2 regions of the Actinokineospora spheciospongiae genome follow, and region 1 is predicted to be linked to the other one. Evidence: predicted binding sites of a transcription regulator. Region 1 holds the regulator's gene; the other holds the start of a gene.
The links. The regulator HspR, encoded in region 1, represses chaperone genes until heat shock. The targets are predictions, from matches to a motif close to ANNTTGAGTNNNNNNNACTCAANNT.

Region 1 (10,908 bases):
GGTGCACGACCTCGTACTTGCCGCCGAGCTGCGGGTACTCGTTCGCCAGCGTGTTGAAGCAGTGCGCGCAGGTCACCACGACCTTGCGCTTGCCCGCCTCGCGGCCCTCGAAGACGGTGTTGATGACCTCGACGTTCTGCTGGGCCAGCATCTGGAACAGGAACTCGTTGCCCGCGCGCCGCGCCGGGTCACCGGTGCAGGTCTCCTCGGAGCCGAGGACCACGTACTTCACGTCCGCGGTGTGCAGCAGTTCGGCGACGGCCCGGGTGGTCTTCTTCGCCCGGTCCTCGAACGCGCCCGCGCAGCCGACCCAGAACAGGTACTCGGTGTCGTCGCTCAGCTCGCCCTCGAACACCGGGACCTCGAAGTCCAGCTCCTCGGTCCAGGCCAGCCGGTCCTTGGCGTTCTGGCCCCAGGGGTTGCCCTTGTTCTCCAGGTTCTTGAACATGCCGCCCAGCTCGGACGGGAAGTTCGACTCGATCAGCACCTGGTAGCGGCGCATGTCGACGATGTGGTCGACGTGCTCGATGTCCACCGGGCACTGCTCGACGCAGGCCCCGCAGGTGGTGCACGACCACAGCACCTCGGGGTCGATGACGCCCAGTTCGTCCACGCCGCCGATCAGCGGCCGCTCGGCCTCGGCCAGCGCCAGCACGTCGATGCCCGCGTGCGGGTTGTCGCCGGTGAGGCCGATCTCCTCGCCCATCATGTCCTTCTTGCCACCGGCGAGGAGGTAGGGCGCCTTGGCGTAGGCGTGGTCGCGCAGTTGGGTGATGACCAGCTTGGGCGAGAGCGGCTTGCCGGTGTTCCACGCGGGGCACTGCGACTGGCAGCGGCCGCACTCGGTGCAGGTGGTGAAGTCCAGCCAGCCCTTCCAGGTGAAGTCCTCGACCTTGCCCGCGCCGAAGACGTCCTTCTCCGGGTCGGCCTCCTCGAAGTCGAGCGGCTTGCCGTCGGACATCATCGGCTTGAGGGCGCCCAGCGCCACCCCGCCGTCGGCCTCGCGCTTGAAGTAGATGTTGAAGAACGCGCTGAACCGGTGCCAGGCCACGCCCATCGTCATGTACTTGGCGACGACGTAGACCCAGACCATCGCGCCCATGAGCTTGATGAACGCCAGCGCGGAGACCAGGTTCGGGCTGGCGGGCAGGATCTCGCCGAGCGGGTTGGACACGAACGCGGCCCAGGTGGGCAGCTCGTGCGCGCCGAGCGCGGCCTTGCCCGCGCGGACGCCGAGGATGCCGATGCCCTCGAAGATCACCACGGCCTCGACGAAGTACGCCTGCCAGAAGTTCGAGCCCTGGAAGCGCGACTGGCGGTCGGCCCGGCGCGGGTGGTTGCGCTGGCGGATGACCACCAGCGCGATCCCGCCGATGATGGTGGCCACGCCCAGCAGCTCCATCAGCAGGTGCCACAGGTTCCAGTGGTCCAGGATCGGCCAGCCCCAGGTCGGGACGAACACCTCGCCGTAGGCCTCGAACAGCGCCGCGGAGCCGATCAGGAAGCCCCACATCACCAGCCAGTGCGCCCAGCCGACGTGCCGGAACTTGTTCATCCGCGTGTGCGCGGCGAACTCGGTGATCAGCGTCTTCATCCTGGGCACGAACGGGCCGTTGCGGGTCGGGTCGGGCTGCCCCAACTGGACGACCTTCACCATTCGCAGGATCGTGCGAACGAACATGCTCCAGGCCACGAGACTGACCGCGACGGCGATCAGACCGAGGATTAGCTGCACGGCACCCATGCTGTGGTGACCTTCCGTCAGTCGGTTTGGAGCGAGACCCTACGCCTTCTTACTCGCCAGTAACCAGGTAAGCGAAGCCTAAGTCGGACAAGTGTGGCGCAGACCTCCGCACTACCTGGACGATCGTCCAGGTAACTTGGCGGTCATGTCCGCGTTCATCTTGCTGGTCCCCGCCCCCGACGGCGAGGCGACGGGCGCGCAGGGGCGGAAATTGTCACCCCGGTGCGGCGGAATTGTGCCTCCCGCACTGGTCAGCGCCCCTGGACCCGGTCGCCGGTGAGCACCGCCTACCGCCGCGTCGACGGCCGCCGCGCCCGCGGCGACCGCAGGCGGACCGAGATCGTCGAGGCCGCGCTCCGGGTGATCGAGCGCGACGGGGTCGCGGGCGTCACCCACCGCACCGTCGCCGCCGAGGCCGGGGTGCCGCCCGCGTCGCTCACCTACCACTTCGCCTCCCTGGACGACCTGGTCGTCGGCACCCTCACCTGGTCGGCCGAGCGGATGGCCACCCGCATCCGGGACGGGATCGAGTCCAGCCGGATCAAGGGCCGCAGCCAGGCGGGCGCGGTCGCCGAGACGCTCGCCGAGGCCCTCGGGCCGCAGCGCGGCCGCACCATGGCCGAGTACGAGCTGTACCTGCTGGCCGCCCGCCGCCCGGCCCTGCGCCCGGCCGCCCGCCAGTGGCTCGACGTGCTCACCAGCCTCGGCCGCCAGCCCGACGAGGTCGGGTTCCGGGCCTTCCTCGCCGGGGTCGACGGCATCCTGCTCCAGGGCCTGATCGACGACGACCCGCCGACCGCGGCCGAGCTGCTCCCGGTGGTCGAGCACCTGCTGGAACCGCTGCGCTGACCGGGTTCGGGTCGTCCCGGTCCACAGGGGACGCTCCACCCCGAACGGAGCAGGTGGGACGGCCGCCCGCCGCCGACCGGAGGTAGGGGCAACCTCAGGGACGGGTCGGGGGTCTCCCTGATGGCTCGCGGCACCGGTGGTCAATAGCGTTCCGGCTGTCGGGTTGCCGCAGGAGGGGGACGGAATGGGTCGGCGGGTGGTGGCGGTGCTCTTGGCCGTCGGGGTGGGTGGCGTGCTCAGCGGGGTGCTCACCGGGTGCGGGGCGTTCCAGCAGGAGACGTTCTCCGACGACGCGAAGGTGGAGCAGGCGGTACGAGGGGTCCGCCTGGACACCGACTCCGGGTCGGTCCGGATCAGCGTCGGGAAGACCGCGAGCGTGCACCGCGACGTCGGCTACCGCAGCAGCAGGCCGGGGTCGACGTTCCGGGTCGAGGGGGACGAGCTGGTGCTCTCGGGGTGCGGGGAGCGCAACTGCTGGGTCGACTACACCGTCGTCGTGCCCGAGGGGGTGCGGGTGCTCGGGGAGTCGTCGTCGGGGGACGTCGAGGTCCGGGGGGCCGCGGCGGTCGACGTGCGGTCCTCGTCCGGGTCGGTGACCGTGCGGGAGGTCGGGGGGCCGGTCCGGGTGGCCGCGAGTTCCGGCTCGGTCGAGCTGGTCGACACCGGGGACACCGTGGCGGTGGAGGCCGACTCGGGGGACATCACCATCCGGGCGGCCAAAGCGGCCGGGGTCGCCGCGCGCGCCTCCAGCGGGTCGATCCAGGTCACCGTGCCGCGCGGGGCGTACCGGGTGTCGGCCAAGAGCGACAGCGGCGAGGTGGACAACCGGGTCGGCGACGACCTGGGGGCGGCGAACCACCTCGACCTCGACGCGAACTCCGGGGACATCACCATCGGCTTCGCCTGACAAGAGAACAGTGAGAGCCAGGTCACCCCGGGAACAACTTCCCGGGGTGCCTCGTTGTGGGAGTCAGGAAGGTTGAGCGGGTCCGACTCAAGTCTCAAACCTGAGCCCGGTACGCTCAACCCGACAGACACCACAGGGTCAAGCAGGAGGAAATCATGGCGCGTGCGGTCGGCATCGACCTGGGGACGACCAACTCCGTCGTCGCCGTCCTCGAGGGCGGTGAACCGACGGTCATCGCCAACTCGGAGGGCTCGCGGACGACCCCGTCCATCGTGGCGTTCGCCAAGAACGGCGAGGTGCTGGTCGGACAGCCCGCGAAGAACCAGGCCGTGACCAACGTGGACCGCACGGTCCGCTCGGTCAAGCGGCACATCGGCACGGACTGGAAGACCGAGCTCGACGGCAAGGACTACACCGCGCAGGAGATCTCCGCGCGGGTGCTCATGAAGCTCAAGCGCGACGCCGAGTCGTACCTGGGCGAGACCATCACCGACGCGGTGATCACCGTCCCCGCCTACTTCGAGGACGCCCAGCGCCAGGCCACCAAGGAGGCCGGGCAGATCGCCGGCCTCAACGTGCTGCGGATCGTGAACGAGCCGACCGCGGCCGCGCTGGCCTACGGGCTGGACAAGGGCGGCGCCAAGGAGCAGACCATCCTGGTCTTCGACCTCGGCGGCGGCACCTTCGACGTGTCGCTGCTGGAGATCGGCGACGGCGTCGTGGAGGTCCGCTCGACCTCCGGTGACAACCACCTCGGCGGCGACGACTGGGACCAGCGGATCGTCGACTGGCTGGTGGACAAGTTCAAGTCCTCCAGCGGCATCGACCTCACCAAGGACAAGATGGCGCTGCAGCGCATCCGCGAGGCCGCTGAGAAGGCGAAGATCGAGCTGTCCAGCTCGAACAGCGCCAACATCAACCTGCCCTACATCACCGTCGACGCGGACAAGAACCCGCTGTTCCTCGACGAGAACCTCACCAGGGCCGAGTTCCAGCGCATCACCTCCGACCTGCTCGACCGCACCCGCACCCCGTTCAACAACGTGGTGAAGGACGCGGGCGTGTCCATCGGCGAGATCGACCACGTGGTGCTCGTGGGTGGTTCCACCCGCATGCCCGCCGTCGCCGAGCTGGTCAAGGAGCTGACCGGCGGCCGCGAGGCCAACAAGGGCGTCAACCCGGACGAGGTCGTGGCCATCGGCGCCGCGCTGCAGGCCGGTGTGCTCAAGGGCGAGGTCAAGGACGTCCTGCTGCTCGACGTGACCCCGCTGTCGCTGGGCATCGAGACCAAGGGCGGGGTGTTCACCAAGCTCATCGAGCGCAACACCACCATCCCGACCAAGCGCTCGGAGATCTTCTCCACCGCCGACGACAACCAGACCACCGTGGGCATCCAGGTGTTCCAGGGTGAGCGCGACTTCGCCGCGGACAACAAGAAGCTGGGCACCTTCGACCTGACCGGTCTGCCGCCCGCCCCCCGGGGCGTGCCGCAGATCGAGGTCACCTTCGACATCGACGCGAACGGCATCGTGCACGTCAACGCGAAGGACCTGGGCACCGGCAAGGAGCAGTCGATGACCATCACCGGCGGCTCGGCGCTGCCCAAGGAGGACATCGACCGGATGGTCAAGGACGCCGAGGCGCACGCCGAGGAGGACCAGAAGCGCCGCGAGGAGGCCGACGTCCGCAACCAGGCTGAGACCCTCGTCTACCAGACGGAGAAGTTCGTCAAGGACAACGAGGACAAGCTCCCGGCCGAGGCCAAGGACAAGGTCAACGCCGCGATCGCCGAGGCCACCGAGGCGCTCAAGGGCACCGACATCGCCGCGATCAAGTCGGCGATGGAGAAGCTGAGCACCGAGTCGCAGGCCATGGGCTCCGCGCTCTACGCCAACACCGGGGCCGACGCCGCCGCGGGTGCCGAGGGCGCCCCGGCCGACGCCAAGCCCGAGGACGACGTGGTGGACGCCGAGATCGTCGACGAGGACAAGGACAAGAAGTGACCGACAAGCACAGCGACGAGACCTCCGCCGAGGAGCCTCAGGTTGTGCGCGAGGGCGGGGTGGTCGAGGAGCCCTCGACCACCCACGCCCCGTCCGAACCCGAGGGCGGCGCCGAGGTCATCTCGGGCGAGGTCGTCATCGAGGAACCGGCGGCGGAGATCGACCCGGCCGCCGAGGTCAAGGCCCAGCTCGACGAGCGCACCGCCGACCTGCAGCGCCTGCAGGCCGAGTACGCCAACTACCGCAAGCGCGTCGAGCGCGACCGGGAGTCGGTCGTCGCGGGCGCCAAGGCCCAGGTCGTGGTCGAGTTCCTCTCGGTGCTCGACGACGTCGAGCGGGCCGAGGCGCACGGCGACCTGACCGGCGCGTTCAAGGCGGTCGCCGACAAGTTCAGCGCGGTCCTCACCAAGACCGGGCTGGAGGCCTTCGGGCACGAGGGCGAGCCGTTCGACCCGTCCGTGCACGAGGCGGTGCAGCACAGCACCTCCCCGGAGGTCGACGGGCCGACGGTCACCGGCGTGCTCCGCCGGGGTTACCGCTTCGGCGACCGGGTCGTGCGCGCCGCGCTCGTCGCGGTGACCGACGCCGAGCCGACTCCCGCCTCGGCGGACTGAACGGAAGGAGGGGACGTCCGGTGAGTGCCAGGGACTGGATCGACAAGGACTTCTATCGCGAGCTGGGCGTCTCCTCCGACGCCGGGGACGCCGAGATCAAGAAGGCGTACCGCAAGCTCGCCCGCGAACTGCACCCCGACGCCAACCCGGGCAACGACAAGGCCGAGGCGCGGTTCAAGGCCGTGTCCGAGGCCTACGGCGTGCTCGGCGACGCGGAGAAGCGCAAGCAGTACGACGAGGCCCGCTCCATGTTCGGCGCGGGCGGTTTCCGCGGCGGCTTCGGCGGCGGCGCGGGCGGTGGCCCGGGGTCGTTCAGCGACATCTTCGGCCAGGCCGCGGGCGGCGGTGCCGGTGCCGGCGCGGGCGGCGGGTTCGGCGACATGCTGGGCAACCTGTTCGGCCGCGGCCGCGGTGCCGCCACCACGCCCCGCGCCCGCCGCGGCGCGGACGTGGAGACCGAGGTCCGCATCGACTTCCTGGAGGCGGTCAAGGGCGCGACGGTGCCGCTGCGCCTGTCCAGCCCGACGACCTGCGAGACCTGCGCCGGTTCCGGTGCCCGCCCGGGCACCACCCCGCGCACCTGCGCCACCTGCGGCGGCGTGGGCCTGCTCAGCCGCAGCCAGGGCGCCTTCGCCTTCAGCGAGCCCTGCCGCGACTGCCGCGGCACCGGCCGCATCGTCGACGACCCCTGCCCGGAGTGCGCGGGCGACGGCGTCAGCACCAAGACCCGCACCCTCACCGTCCGCATCCCCGCGGGCGTCGAGGACGACCAGCGCATCCGCCTGTCCGGCCAGGGCGAACCCGGCTCCAACGGGGCGGCGGCGGGCGACCTGTACGTCCGCGTCCACGTCACCCCGCACCCGGTCTTCGGCCGCGACGGCAACAACCTCACCCTCAAGGTCCCGGTGACCTTCGCCGAACTGGCCCTGGGCACCACCCTCACGGTGCCCACCCTGGAAGGCGTCGTCACCGCCCGCGTCGCCCCCGGCACCCCCTCCGGCCGGGTGTTACGGGTCCGCGGCAAGGGCGTCGCCAAGCGCGACGGCAACACCGGCGACCTCCTGGTCACCCTCCAGGTCTCCGTCCCCGCCAAACTGGACGACGCGGCCACCACGGCCCTGCAGTCGTACGCGGAGGCCACCAAGCAGCACGACCCCCGACCCGAGCTGACCGCCATGGTGGAGAAGGCGAGGCAGTCGTGAACCCGTTCCTCCCGGGAGCCGACGAGGACACCCCCGTCTTCGTCATCTCGGTCGCCGCCCAGCTCTCCGGCCTGCACGCGCAAACCCTGCGCAGCTACGACCGCATGGGCCTGGTCTCCCCCGGCCGCACCTCCGGCGGCGGCCGCCGGTACTCGGTCCGCGACATCGCCCTCCTCCGCGAGGTCCAACGCCTCTCCCAGGAGGCGGGGGTCAACCTCGCGGGCATCAAGCGCATCATCGAACTGGAGAACGAGGTCGACGCCCTGCGCACCAGGGTCGCCGAGCTGACCGAGGAACTGGCCCACGTGCACGCGGTCGCCGAACAGGCCGCGGCCGCCATCCACAAGTCCTACCGCCACGACCTCGTCCCGGTCCGCCAGGAAACCGCCCTGGTCGTCTGGCGCCCCCAGCCGCGCCGCTGACGCTCGACGCACCCCGGAACGGGCAGGTCCACACCGGACCTGCCCGTTGCGCTGTCCCCACCCGGCCTGGGTTCCACTGCGGCGCAACCCATTCGGCCACGCCGAGGTCCGACAGTTGCTCGCCACCCACGCCGACAACTCGCCGACAGCCTCGGCACCTGCCGGGCCACCGAATCCACCTTCTCGCAAAGCCATGTCCGCATGTCGAGCCGGCAGGCTGCACCCAGGAGGGTTTGACGCGAGCCCTGCACGTCGATCGCAGCACGGTGCGTCGCTGGAAAACCAGAGATCAACTGCCTGCGCACCCTCCCCCGTGCGCCCGACTTCGGACTTGTTCCCCTCCAACCTCAGCCCAAGCGGACGCCATACCTCTGGGCAGCTTCTCGGTGGGGTGTGCCGCCGAAGGCGGGGGCTGGGCGATGCGCGCGGAAGGGCCTGTGCGGCCTCGCCAACCTGGCCGTGCCCCGGGGGCGACCCGATGACGCGCTGAGCATGGCCGAGATGGCCTTGGTGCGCTCCGAACGGGTCGACGCGGCACTTCGGCGGCTGCGTCAGGCGTGCGTCCCGCACGCCCGACGGCCGGGGGTTCGCGAGTTGGGCGAACGCGTCGCACCGGTTGTGGGGCAGCGCGCGTGAGCGGGGGTCAGTCCCAGTCGAAGGGGTCGTAGGTGATGTGGTCCTGGGGGGCGCCGTTGATCAGGAGGCGGGAGACCGTGGCCCGGATCATCGCGGGGCTGCCGGAGACCAGGATGTCGCAGTCGTCCCAGGTGCCGTAGTGGGTGACGACGTCGGCGAGGGTGCCGTGTTCGGCGGCTTGGACGTCCGGTTCGTTCTCCAGGACCGGGATGACCGTCAGCCAGGGGTTGGTGACCGCGATGTTCTGCAGGTGGGCGAGGTCGTAGAGGTCTTCGCGGACGCGGCCGCCGGTGAACAGGTGGACGTGCGGGTTCTGGCCCCACTGGGCCAGTTCCTCGATGATCGCGCGCAGGGGGGCGATGCCGGTGCCGCCCGCGATCATCAGCACGTCCCGGTCGGAGGTGCGGTCCACCGCCAGGTGGCCCATGGGGGCGCCGATCTTCCACTCGTCGCCGAGTTGGGCGTGGGCGACCAGGGAGCGGCTGACCCAGCCGCCGTCGACGGCGCGGACGTGGAACTCCAGGACGCCCTCGTCGTCCGGGGCGTTGGCCGGGGAGAGGTTGCGCCAGAGGCGGGGGCGCTGCGGGACCTCCACGCTGACGTACTGGCCCGGGCGGTAGGGCACCGGTGAGGACGGCAGGACCCGGATCACCGCCAGGTCCCAGCCGATCCGCTCGTGCTCGACGACCTCCGCGGTGCGGTAGCCGGGTTCGTGGTCGTCCTCGGCCGCCGCTTCGAGCATGGCGCGGGCCACGATCGTGTAGGCCTCGGCCCAGGCCCGCTGCACGTCGTCGGTCCAGGCGGGGCCGGAGTACTCGCGGACGGCGTGGATGAGGGCGGTGCCGACGGCCTCGTAGTGGTCGCTGCGGGCGCCGAACTTGCGGTGGTCGCGGCCGAGTTCACGCAGGTACGGGACCAGGTCGTCAGGGCGGTCGACCAGCTGCATGACGTGCACCAGGGCGCGCGGCAGCCGGGACCGCTGCACCTCCATGTTGATCGGGAACATCTCCCTGGCGCTGGGCGAGATGTTGAACAGGTTGGCGTGGAAGGACCGGGTGACCTCGTCCAGGTGCGCCTCGGCCAGCGCGAAGCTCTCCCGGACCAGGCGCACCATGGCGCTGACCGCGGTCGGGGACTCCGCCCGCGGGCGGGAGGTCGGGATGGGGCTCAGATCGCCGTCGGCTGGCATGGTCGGGGGCGCACTCCACCTCTCGGGCGGTCCCTGGGGCGGCACCAGGCTACTGGAGGTGTCACCCCGGGGAGGCCGGAGAACGGTCGGTTGGGCCTCTCGGGGGCGACCCGGTCCGCCCGGCGGGCGGGGCGGACCGCCGCTGCGGTTAGGTTTCTCCCGAGCGCGACGAAAGGGACACGGTGACCGAGGGGCCGACGGGCGGGCGCGAGGACGCCGCCCAGGATCTTGAGCGGGAGCTGTCGAAGCTGTTCGGCCGCGCCCGCAGCGTGTCGCTGTCCCTGGCCGCCCGGGTGCACCCCGGCCTCGACGGCGCCTCGTACGCGCTGCTGCTGCACCTGAGCGACATCGGCCCGGTCCGCGCGGCCGACGTGGTGGAGCGCACCGGGCTGGACAAGTCGACGGTGAGCAGGCAGATCGCCCGGCTGGAGGAGCTGGACCTGGTGGAGCGGGTGGCCGACCCCTCCGACGGGCGGGCCCGGCTGGTGCAGCTCACGGTGACCGGCGCGTCCCGGCTGCACGAGATCCGCTCGCACCGGCGGGCGCAGTTGCGGGCCCAACTGGGCCAGTGGTCGACCGGGGACATCCGCGAGTTCTCCCGGCTGCTCGGCAAGCTCAACCTCGACCTCTAGGACCTGGTCACCACCCACACGGCCGGGTTGTGGACAGTTGCGCACAGCCCTGTGGACAACCACCTGGGGATTGTGGACAAGTGGATTACCGCTGTGGACAAAGTCCTTACGACATGTGGGTGACCACTCGGACGAGTGGTTTCGGAGCGCAGTCACGCCACGCTGTGTGAGTGTCGGGAGGGCGCTTCCCCAACTTTTTCAGGGTTGAGCGGAACACGCTCAACTTTTCTGACGTTGTACCGGTCGACAACGCGACGTGGGACCGAGGTGGAGATGGACGCGTTCAACCCGACGACCAAGACCCAGCAGGCGATCTCGACGGCCGCCCAGGCCGCCGCGACCGCGGGCAACCCCGACATCCGGCCGGTGCACCTGCTCGGCGCCCTGCTCGCGCAGGCCGACGGGCTGACCGCACCGTTGCTGACCGCCGTCGGCGTGGACCCGGACGTGGTCGGCAAGGAGCTGGAGCCGATCGCGCGGGCGCTGCCCGCGGCCACCGGCGCGACCGTGTCGCAGCCGCAGCTCTCCCAGGAGGCGCTGCGCGCGATCACGCACGCGCAGAAGCTGGCGACCGACCGCGGCGACGAGTACGTCTCCACCGAGCACGTGCTGGTCGGCCTGGCCGCCGAGGGCGGTGACGTCGCCGACCTGCTGCGCCGCCACGGCGCCACCGCGGAGGCGCTGACCGAGGCGTTCACCAAGGTCCGCGG
Region 2 (9,045 bases), on a different contig from region 1:
GCGCCTGCCCGATCGGCACCCGCAGCGCGCGGGCCGCCGCCGGGTCGTCCCTGGCGACCAGCTCGGCCAGCCGGGGCGAGGCGGTGGTCTCGTCGACCGCCAGCCGCCGGGTGCGCGCCCCGGCGACCTTGAACTCGCCCAGGCCGTGGTTGAGCCGGTGCGGGCGCTGCACCCGGCCGTCGGCGCGCGGCTTGCGCAGCTCGCGGTCGAGGAAGTCGTACAGGTCGTCGGCGCTGATCTCGTCGGAGCCGGGGCGGGCGGCGGCCCCGGTCTCCAGGCCCGCGATGAGGGCGTCGGTGAACACCGAGTACGGGGTGCTGTTGCCGAAGACCACCCGCTCGTCCTCGAACGCCGGGTCGAGGGCGTTGGTGGCGGTGATGACGAACGTGCCCTCGCCGAGCGCGCTGACGTCGACCGCCGCCCCCGACTTGGCCACCGCGCCGGGGGCGAACGAGCCGCTGTAGCAGCAGTCCAGGACCACCGCCTTGAACCGGGCCTGGCACTCGCGCAGCAGCCGCTGCACCAACACCGCCGGGATCGAGGTGGAGTACGGGCGGTCCTGGCGGGTGTCGGTGGTGGCGAAGAAGAGCTGGTTGTCCGCGTTCTTGATGCCGTGGCCGGACAGGTAGAGCAGCACGTGGTCGTCGACGCCCCGGTCGGCGAACAACTCCTCGATCTCGCGCTCGACGACGGCCTTGCGCTCGTCGATGAGCGCGGTGGCGGCGAACCCGCCGATGTCGGGGTCGTTGAGCAGCTCCGAGAGCTGCCGGGTCTCCCTGCCCGGCGCCTGCAGCGTGGGCAGCGCGGGGTCCTGGTAGCGGGAGGTCCCGATCAGCAGCGCTCTGCGCTCGGCCACGGCTACTCCCCCGGTTCGGCCTCGGCGGCGATGCGCAGGGCCTCGGCGGTCTCCCCGGCGGTGGCGGCGGTGATGGTGATCTTCTTGCCGTTCACCTCGACGGTGACCGAGCGCGCCTTGGACCGCTCCAGGAACTGGACGACCGTGCGGTGCACCACCAGCAGGCTGCCCGGCACCGCCCCGCCGACGAGCAGTTCGCCGATGGTCTGCGCGAGGCCGGACTTGCTGCCCGGGGCGCCCGCGGCGGTGCCCCGGGAAACCGTGCCGACCCGGGCGGCGCGCAGGTCGTCGGCGAGGCCGTCGGTCAGCCGGTCCAGCGTCGCCGGGGTGCCCTCCGCGTCGATGTGCAGGGTGAGGTCGCTCATCAGGGCCGCTCCTAGTCCGGTTTGTCGATCACAGGTATACCGCGTTCCGCGCTCGCTCACGGCGAACACGAGGGGGGAACAGCACCGGGCTCAGGGAGGTTGAGCTGATCAGACTCAACTTCTTGGAGAGTGATCCGCATGTCCGAGGCTCTGACGCTGCCGGTGCTCCCGCTGGACGACACGGTCCTGCTGCCCGGCATGGTCGTCCCCATCCAGCTCACCGGCGGCGACAACGCGAACGAGGCCCGCGCCGCCGTCGAGGCCGCCCGCTCCGGCGGCGAGCCCGCCCGGGTGGTCCTGGTGCCCCGGCTGGACGGCAGGTACGCGCGGGTCGGCACGCTGGCCGTGGTCGAGCAGGTCGGCAGGCTGCCCGGCGGGCAGCTCGCCGCCGTCGTCCGCGGCACCGGCCGGGTGCGCATCGGCGCGGGCACCACCGGCCCCGGCGCCGCGCTGTGGGTGCAGGTCGAGACGCTGGACGAGGTCGTCGACGAGCGGGTGCCCGAGCTGGCCCGCGACTACAAGGACCTGGTCACCCGCATCCTGCAGCAGCGGGGCGCGTGGCAGGTCGTCGACAGCGTGGCCTCGGTGGACGACCCGTCGGCGCTGGCCGACCTCGCCGGGTACGCCACCTACGTCTCCGACGAGAACAAGGTCTGGCTGCTGGAGACCACCGACGTCGCCGAGCGGCTGGCCCGGCTGCTGGAGTGGGGCCGCGAGCACCTGGCCGAACTCGACGTCAACGAGACCATCCGCAAGGACGTGCGGGAGGGGATGGAGAAGCAGCAGCGGGAGTTCCTGCTGCGCCAACAGCTCACCGCCATCCGCAAGGAACTGGCCGAGCTGGACGGCAAGCCCGCCTCCGAGGAGCAGGACTACCGCGCCCGCGTCGAGGCCGCCGACCTCCCGGAGAAGGTCCGCGACGCCGCGCTGGCCGAGGTCGACAAGCTGGAGCGCACCTCCGAGCAGTCCCCCGAGGTCGGCTGGATTCGCACCTGGCTCGACACCGTGCTCGACCTGCCGTGGACCACGCGCACCGAGGACTCCTACGACATCCCCGGCGCCCGCGCCGTCCTCGACGCCGACCACGCGGGCCTCGACGACGTCAAGGACCGCATCATCGAGTACCTGGCCGTGCGCAAGCGCCGCGACGAGCGCGGCCTGGGCGTGGTCGGCGGCCGCCGCTCCGGCGCGGTCCTGGCCCTGTCCGGCCCGCCCGGGGTCGGCAAGACGTCGCTGGGCGAGTCGGTGGCCCGCGCCATGGGGCGCGAGTTCGTCCGCGTCGCCCTGGGCGGCGTCCGCGACGAGGCCGAGATCCGCGGCCACCGCCGCACCTACGTCGGCGCCCTCCCCGGCCGCATCGTGCGGGCGATCAAGGAGGCGGGCACGATGAACCCGGTCGTCCTGCTCGACGAGATCGACAAGGTCGGCTCGGACCACCGCGGCGACCCCACCGCCGCCCTGCTGGAGGTCCTGGACCCGGCGCAGAACCACACCTTCCGCGACCACTACCTGGAGGTCGAACTCGACCTGTCCGACGTGGTGTTCCTGGCCACGGCGAACGTCGTCGAGTCCATCCCGGCCCCGCTGCTCGACCGCATGGAGCTGGTGCGGCTCGACGGGTACACCGAGGACGAGAAGGTCACCATCGCCGCCGACCACCTGCTGCCCAGGCAACTGGAGCGGGCCGGGCTCACCGCGGAGGAGGTCTCGGTGTCCCGGGACGCCCTGCGCCTGCTGGCGGGGGAGTACACCCGGGAGGCGGGCGTGCGGCAGCTCGAGCGCTCCATCGCCCGCGTCCTGCGGAAGGTGGCGGCGCGGCTGGCGCTGGGCTCCTCGGAGCTGCCCCTGCGGGTGGACGCGGCGGACCTGCGCACCCACCTCGGCAGGCCCCGCCACACCCCGGAGTCCGCCGAGCGCACCGGGGTCCCCGGCGTCTCCACGGGCCTGGCCGTCACCGGCGCGGGCGGCGACGTCCTCTTCGTGGAGGCGTCGCTGGCCGAGCCCGGCACCGGCGCCGCGGGGGTGACGCTGACCGGCCAGCTCGGCGAGGTCATGAAGGAGTCGGCGCAGATCGCCCTGTCCTACCTGCGCTCGCACGGCGCGGAGCTGAACCTGCCCACGGCCACCCTGGCCGACCGGGGGGTCCACATCCACGTCCCGGCGGGCGCGGTCCCCAAGGACGGCCCCAGCGCGGGCGTCACCATGACCACGGCCCTGGCCTCGCTCCTGTCCGGCCGCCCGGTCCGCTCCGACGTGGCCATGACCGGCGAGGTCTCCCTCACCGGCCGGGTGCTCCCGATCGGCGGCGTCAAGCAGAAGCTGCTGGCCGCCCACCGGGCGGGCATCACCACGGTCCTGCTGCCCCACCGCAACGAACCGGACATGGACGACGTCCCCGACGCCGTCCGCGAAGCACTCACCATCCACTTCGTCACCGACGTCCGAGAGGCGGTGGAGCTCGCCCTGGAGGAGGACAGGGCGGCGGTCCTGGCGGCGTGAGAACGGCAGCGCGGGCCGACACCACCCGGTGTCGGCCCGCGCTGCCGCGTTTCCCCACGATTCACACGCTCAGGATGAAATGCATTCGCGTGTGACCGGAAGTCGCCACCCCGGCTCGCGGTGCAGGTGAGCGCGGCACCGTTCAACGGCACGGGAAATGGCGAAATGCAAGGTGCTCCACACGATGGTGTGGCTGCGGTCGCCGGTCATTCTGTTGCGGCCGACTGCACGCTTGACTGCACGTGCACCGGCAATGACGCCAGGACACGAGGAAACCGCAAGTGCGGTGACGGCCGTCCTTTCCGCCGGCAGGGCAAACCGGACGGCCGTCACCTCCCGAGCAGGGGGTGGTCTGCTGTTGCCAACACCAGCAGCAGGCTGCCCCCGCCCCCCTCGGGTTTTCTCCCGGCAGTCAGTGACGCCACTGCCAGAAGAGTCGAATCCAGTTGGTCAGCACGATCGCCCCGAGCGTCGGAGCCACGGCGGGCAGTGTTCCTGGCGCCAGCCACTGGAACAGCAGCAGGAAGGACACCGCCAGGACGCCCATGGCCACCGACTTCCACACGAAGGCCGTCGTGGAAACCGGCCCGTGGGTCGTCACCCGCTCCACCCGCCGCAGCCAGTCCTGCACGTCGGGTCGGTCGTACCGCCTGCCGCAGGAGTGCCGCAGGTGGTCCAACTCTCCCCAGGCCAGCAGTTCCGGCAGGGAAACGGTGTCGTCGTCGGCGCCCCTTCGTGGCGACGACCACGATCCGGGGACGTGCGCATGATCATCTGGAACTTCTTCGGGAAAGCCTTGTAGTGTGGCCATCGGCCGCGTTGCTCCTTCGTTCCTATCCACTGGACGTCGAACTTGGCGCGGCCGCCAGAAGGGGCGCGGTGTCCTGGGCTGCCACCCGGGGCGCCGTGCCTTTTCCCTTCCTGGGACGCTCCACCTGAAGAATGCACGAGACGCGAGACCGATTCCAATCCAAACCCGGGATTGCGCCCAATGGCGTCCACAACACGTTCAGCGGTCGACCATTGTCCGGGTTGCTCTCGATCCCGTTTCACTGCACGACACACACTACCGCGCAAGGAAGCGCCGACACACCGGGGATCGTCACACGATTGGGTGCAGCTGAAAGCGGCTGGCCGATTAGTCGAGCGGTTCCACCGCGTCGAGGCCAGTCGCCGTACCCGGGCCACGTTCCAGACCGGACGGGCATGATGTGTTTGCTTATTGAACAGTCAGGTTCCTCGGCGCAACCGACGAGCGCAACGCCCAGAAACGATTACCACCCGATCGAGCGGCAACCAAACCGGCAGCTCCCGCATCACGACGCCTCGCGGCCCGCCCATCCGTCGGACCGACAAGGACCCTCGCCCAATCGGACCGCCCCGGAACGTCCCCCACCCAACCGGACCACCCCGGAACGCAACACACCGCACTGTGGGGGTCTGGGGGGTCGCCCCCCAGGGAAAACGACGACCGACCTGGTTCGCGCTTTCCGCGAACACAGGTCGGCCGAGGTCGTCTCGTGGAACTCCTCCGACGGTACATGAACCGTCCCGACCTCCTGGGACCGCTGGTGGCCGTCCTGCGGCGGATCAACGATCCGTCCGACGATGCCCAGGAGACGGTGACAACCATCCAGGGGAGGACAGCCTTGCCTCGGCGCACCCTCACCGAACGTGAGATCGCAGACTTGATTGTGGCCTACCGGGCGGGGGTGACTGCACCACAGTTGGCTGCTCGACTGGGCGTGCACACCAGTACGATCAAGAAGAAGTTGTTGAAGTTTGGAGTGAGGAGGAATGGTGAACACTTGTTAAGGGGTATGCAAGCGGAAGGAAAGTCGTAGCCGTACACTGAACGGCAGACCTTGTATCTTCCTCAGCTACCACCGAATGTGAAATAATATTCAACATGGCAGAATTTTCAATAAACTTCATTGCGTTCGAAACCGAATTCCTCGTTGAGAACGCTGACTTCTCTGTGCTTGAAATTCGAGACGGCGGCAAAGGTAACGGATTTAAGTACTTTTATAACACGGAGACACGCAGTTTGGTGACAGACTTTGTGCTTGCGGACAGTCAACGCGTGTCAACACTATGTCAAGTTACAATAATCGAAAAAGAGGGCAAACTTACACCACGCATTCGTCTATGGAAGCGCGACAAGTCTAAAAGTGGCAAAGTTGCAGTGGAGCATGTGGCCCCGCTAGACGGGACTACCAAAATGATCAAGGCTACTGTAGACACGGACTCCGCGCATGAGAACTTCTGGAAGGTCATACACTATTTGCAGAGCGTCTCGGACCTTTCATTTCCTAAGAGTGGCTTTCGTGTTGTCGAGTCCGACGAAGCCGAGTTGCTTAAGAGCTTTCAAGGAAAAGATAAAGAGACAATTCTCGACGCGGTTCGCATAACGCTCGGGTCTTCCTTAACTGAAGCCGACCTCCACCTTTTGGGGAATCGCAAGAGCCAACTAGATATATTCGAACGCCTTCTCGCCGATGGACAGTTTTTTGAGAGCGAAAAAAAGCGACTTTCGGCCCGAGGGCCTGAAGCAGTGTGGCAGCATTTCTTTGAAACGAACCCTTGGATCTTCGGCTATGGACTTTCACTAATCTCATGTCAGCCACTTGATGACGAGAAACTGGAACAGATCACGGCTGGCGCGAATATTTTTACAGGTGCGGGAAAGAGAGCAGACGCCGTGCTGCGCTCCAGGGGCTACATCAGCAGCCTAGCCTTTTGCGAGATTAAGACGCATGCAAGTCCCCTACTTAAGCGATCTGCTTATCGGCCGCCGGATGTATACCAGCCTTCAGATGACGTAGTCGGGGGAATCGCCCAAGTCCAGAAAACGGTAAATAAGGCTATTCAGCTAGTGACGAGATCGCTACACGACATCTACGAAGATGATGGAACGCCTACGGGAGTAAGTGTCTCTACAATCCGGCCACGGCAGATCCTTGTTATCGGTCACCTCAACCAGTTCAAGACCCAAGCTGGAATAAATCCAGAACAATTGTCGTCGTTCGAACTCTTTCGAACGTCGATTAGAGACGTAGAGGTAGTGACATTCGACGAACTCTACGAGCGGGCGTGCTTTATCGTGGCGAACTGATCAGCTTCTCTACTCACAGCATCTCTGCCACACGCAAAAATATCTCGCCAGTTCTTGCAGCGTGCTGGCGCTTGCGTCGCAGTGCTTCAGGAAAAGAGACACGGTCTTCGAGTACGAGTGTGAGGTCGTAACCATCCATTAGGAGAACCCTCGGACGGCCCGATCCGCCAAGACCCAGGGCACTTGGCTGGAACCCGTTCATTGAGAAAAACAACCCAAGCGTATTGTCAAGTTTCCGTTGAACCTTCATGTTGAATGTATCTAGATCTGCAAGCGGAGTAAGGGCTTTACGCCATTTTGCCTCGAATAGATACTCCCCGTTTTCGAACGTGAAAGCGCCATCCAATTGCTCGCCGTAGATACGAAACGATCCCTTCGTGTCAACATCGTATAGCGCAAATAGGTCAGTCAGAAGGGTTTCGAGCGCGTATCCGCGTTTCTGCTCATCCTGAGTTTGCAGAGATTTAAACGTGGAATTGAGCTGTTGCAGCTTCTCGGTCATTGTCTGAGCGTTCTCCGCGCGTGCTTTTTCTGTCTCGCGCCGCCGCGTCGCCTCTTCTTGCTCTGACCTCAGCGCTCGGTAACGTTCAGTTTGTTTTCTCAGTGTGTTGAGAGCGTCGACAGCTTCATCGTACTTCTTCTTTCCGTCCTCAAGAACTTTAAGGTGGGCTGGATCTTCGATGTCGCTGACCGCGAGAAGCAAGTCTAGAAGCATCTCAAAATACTTATGCTGATCAGCCGCCAACAGATCGACAAGCTCAGCCACAATCTGTCGCTTATACGCGGCCCAGTTCAAGCTGGCCACCAGAGAACGGTCACCAAGGCAAGTATTCAAGAACGCTCGAAGGTCATCTTTGTACCAGTATGTGAGTCGCAAAGCTTCTTTCAGCGGATGAAGTACAGCTGGGTTGACTCGGCGACTAGACATGGCCCTATTATACGCCACTGAGAGCCTAACGTCTGCTCCTTTAAACGGGTTACGCTCCGGCGATCAAGAACTCACGAAGGTCGAGCTGTGACGAACCGAGAGAAAGGACGGGTCTCACGCTAGGCACAGATCGAATACTCTTGATCGATCGTATGGATTTGATCGACTTGATAGGCGAAATGCTGCGGACTACGGGACATCGCTGTCCGATGAACCCTACGCGCGATCCGCTACCGTCGTAGACAATACCGTCTTGCCACCAACCGAGATGGCATCCATTCCAGCCGAACACTCGACCGTCTGAGATATAGGCTACCGCCTGACCATCCCAAGTGTAAATAGTCTCCCCGTCGCTTGCGATATAAGCCTGGGGTGTACCATTCTTGTTGTAAAGTGTCGTTTCCACCATACCCTCTTCTCGCTTCTCATTTTACTTTAATTGTGCATTCCGCAAAGAAGTCCACTTCCACTTTTCCTTATTTTGCGCTGGTCGCACCAACTCATTCTCCAACACCCGCACACCCCACCCAGCCAGCTTGCGCAAGCTGTCACCGAATGCTGGATGCGCCGCCAGCGCCGCCTTAGCGTATGGCACCACCGTCACTGGCAGCTTCAGCCCAATGGCTTCGTTGAGCGTGCCCAAGGCGACGTTGTCGGAGATACCACCCGCCCACTTGTTGATCGTGTTGAACGTCGCGGGCACCACCAGGATGGCATCGGCCTTGGGCAAGCTGCGTCCGTCGTCCGGTGACCGGGGATGGCTGCGCACTGGATAGCCGGTCTGCTCAGCTAGCGCCGCTGTGTCGACCCACTCGGCCGCAGTCGGGGTGAGCAGCACGCAAACCGTCCAGCCCTCCGCCTGGAGCAGCGTTATCAACGTGCCCAGGTCGCGGACGGGTGGCGCGGCACAACCGACGACGTAGAGCACTTGCTCCGATTGGTCGCCGCTCACCGCTGGACCCCGGCACGTTCAGCCAGGGCACGCAGGCCCGGCGTGGCACTGCGCTTCTCCCGTCCGAGCAGCGTCCCGATCAGAGACACGGCCCCGATGTTGCGGCTGACAACCTCCTTGGCGACACGTTCGGCTTCCAGAAGGTGAAGCACCGCCAACCCGTCTTGCTCAACACTGGCTGCTGCTCGCGCCAGGTCGATATGCACCTGGGAGCGGCGACCAAGCAGGGCTGACGGGAGGCCGTCAGTGTCAATCGCGGCCCCGAGCTGGTGGGCACGTTCGGGCTGGCCGAGGTACATCGCCACCGACACACCGTGGAGGGCGACATTG

Region 2: lon (endopeptidase La) is a predicted target of HspR. The motif match lies at 1,318-1,342, and genes of this name have one in related genera.

What each region holds. Positions count from the first base shown of each region.
Region 1 is NZ_QHCP01000006.1:47,818-58,725, reverse strand. It holds gene DFQ13_RS17665 ((Fe-S)-binding protein) at 1-1,744, opposite strand, end outside; gene DFQ13_RS17660 (TetR/AcrR family transcriptional regulator) at 2,021-2,593, shown strand; gene DFQ13_RS17655 (DUF4097 family beta strand repeat-containing protein) at 2,778-3,500, shown strand; gene dnaK (molecular chaperone DnaK) at 3,656-5,503, shown strand; gene grpE (nucleotide exchange factor GrpE) at 5,500-6,117, shown strand; gene dnaJ (molecular chaperone DnaJ) at 6,138-7,319, shown strand; gene DFQ13_RS17635 (heat shock protein transcriptional repressor HspR) at 7,316-7,741, shown strand; gene DFQ13_RS17630 (FAD-binding oxidoreductase) at 8,385-9,566, opposite strand; gene DFQ13_RS17625 (MarR family winged helix-turn-helix transcriptional regulator) at 9,749-10,198, shown strand; gene clpB (ATP-dependent chaperone ClpB) at 10,472-10,908, shown strand, end outside.
Region 2 is NZ_QHCP01000015.1:43,756-52,800, forward strand. It holds partial or broken gene DFQ13_RS36035 (caspase family protein) at 221-856, opposite strand; gene DFQ13_RS29155 (effector-associated constant component EACC1) at 859-1,221, opposite strand; gene lon (endopeptidase La) at 1,360-3,720, shown strand; gene DFQ13_RS29165 (hypothetical protein) at 4,133-4,531, opposite strand; gene DFQ13_RS29170 (resolvase) at 5,292-5,564, shown strand; gene DFQ13_RS29175 (Shedu immune nuclease family protein) at 5,630-6,835, shown strand; gene DFQ13_RS33335 (hypothetical protein) at 6,849-7,640, opposite strand; gene DFQ13_RS36040 (4-fold beta flower protein) at 7,813-8,172, opposite strand; gene DFQ13_RS29180 (flavoprotein) at 8,194-8,715, opposite strand; gene DFQ13_RS29185 (helix-turn-helix domain-containing protein) at 8,712-9,045, opposite strand, start outside.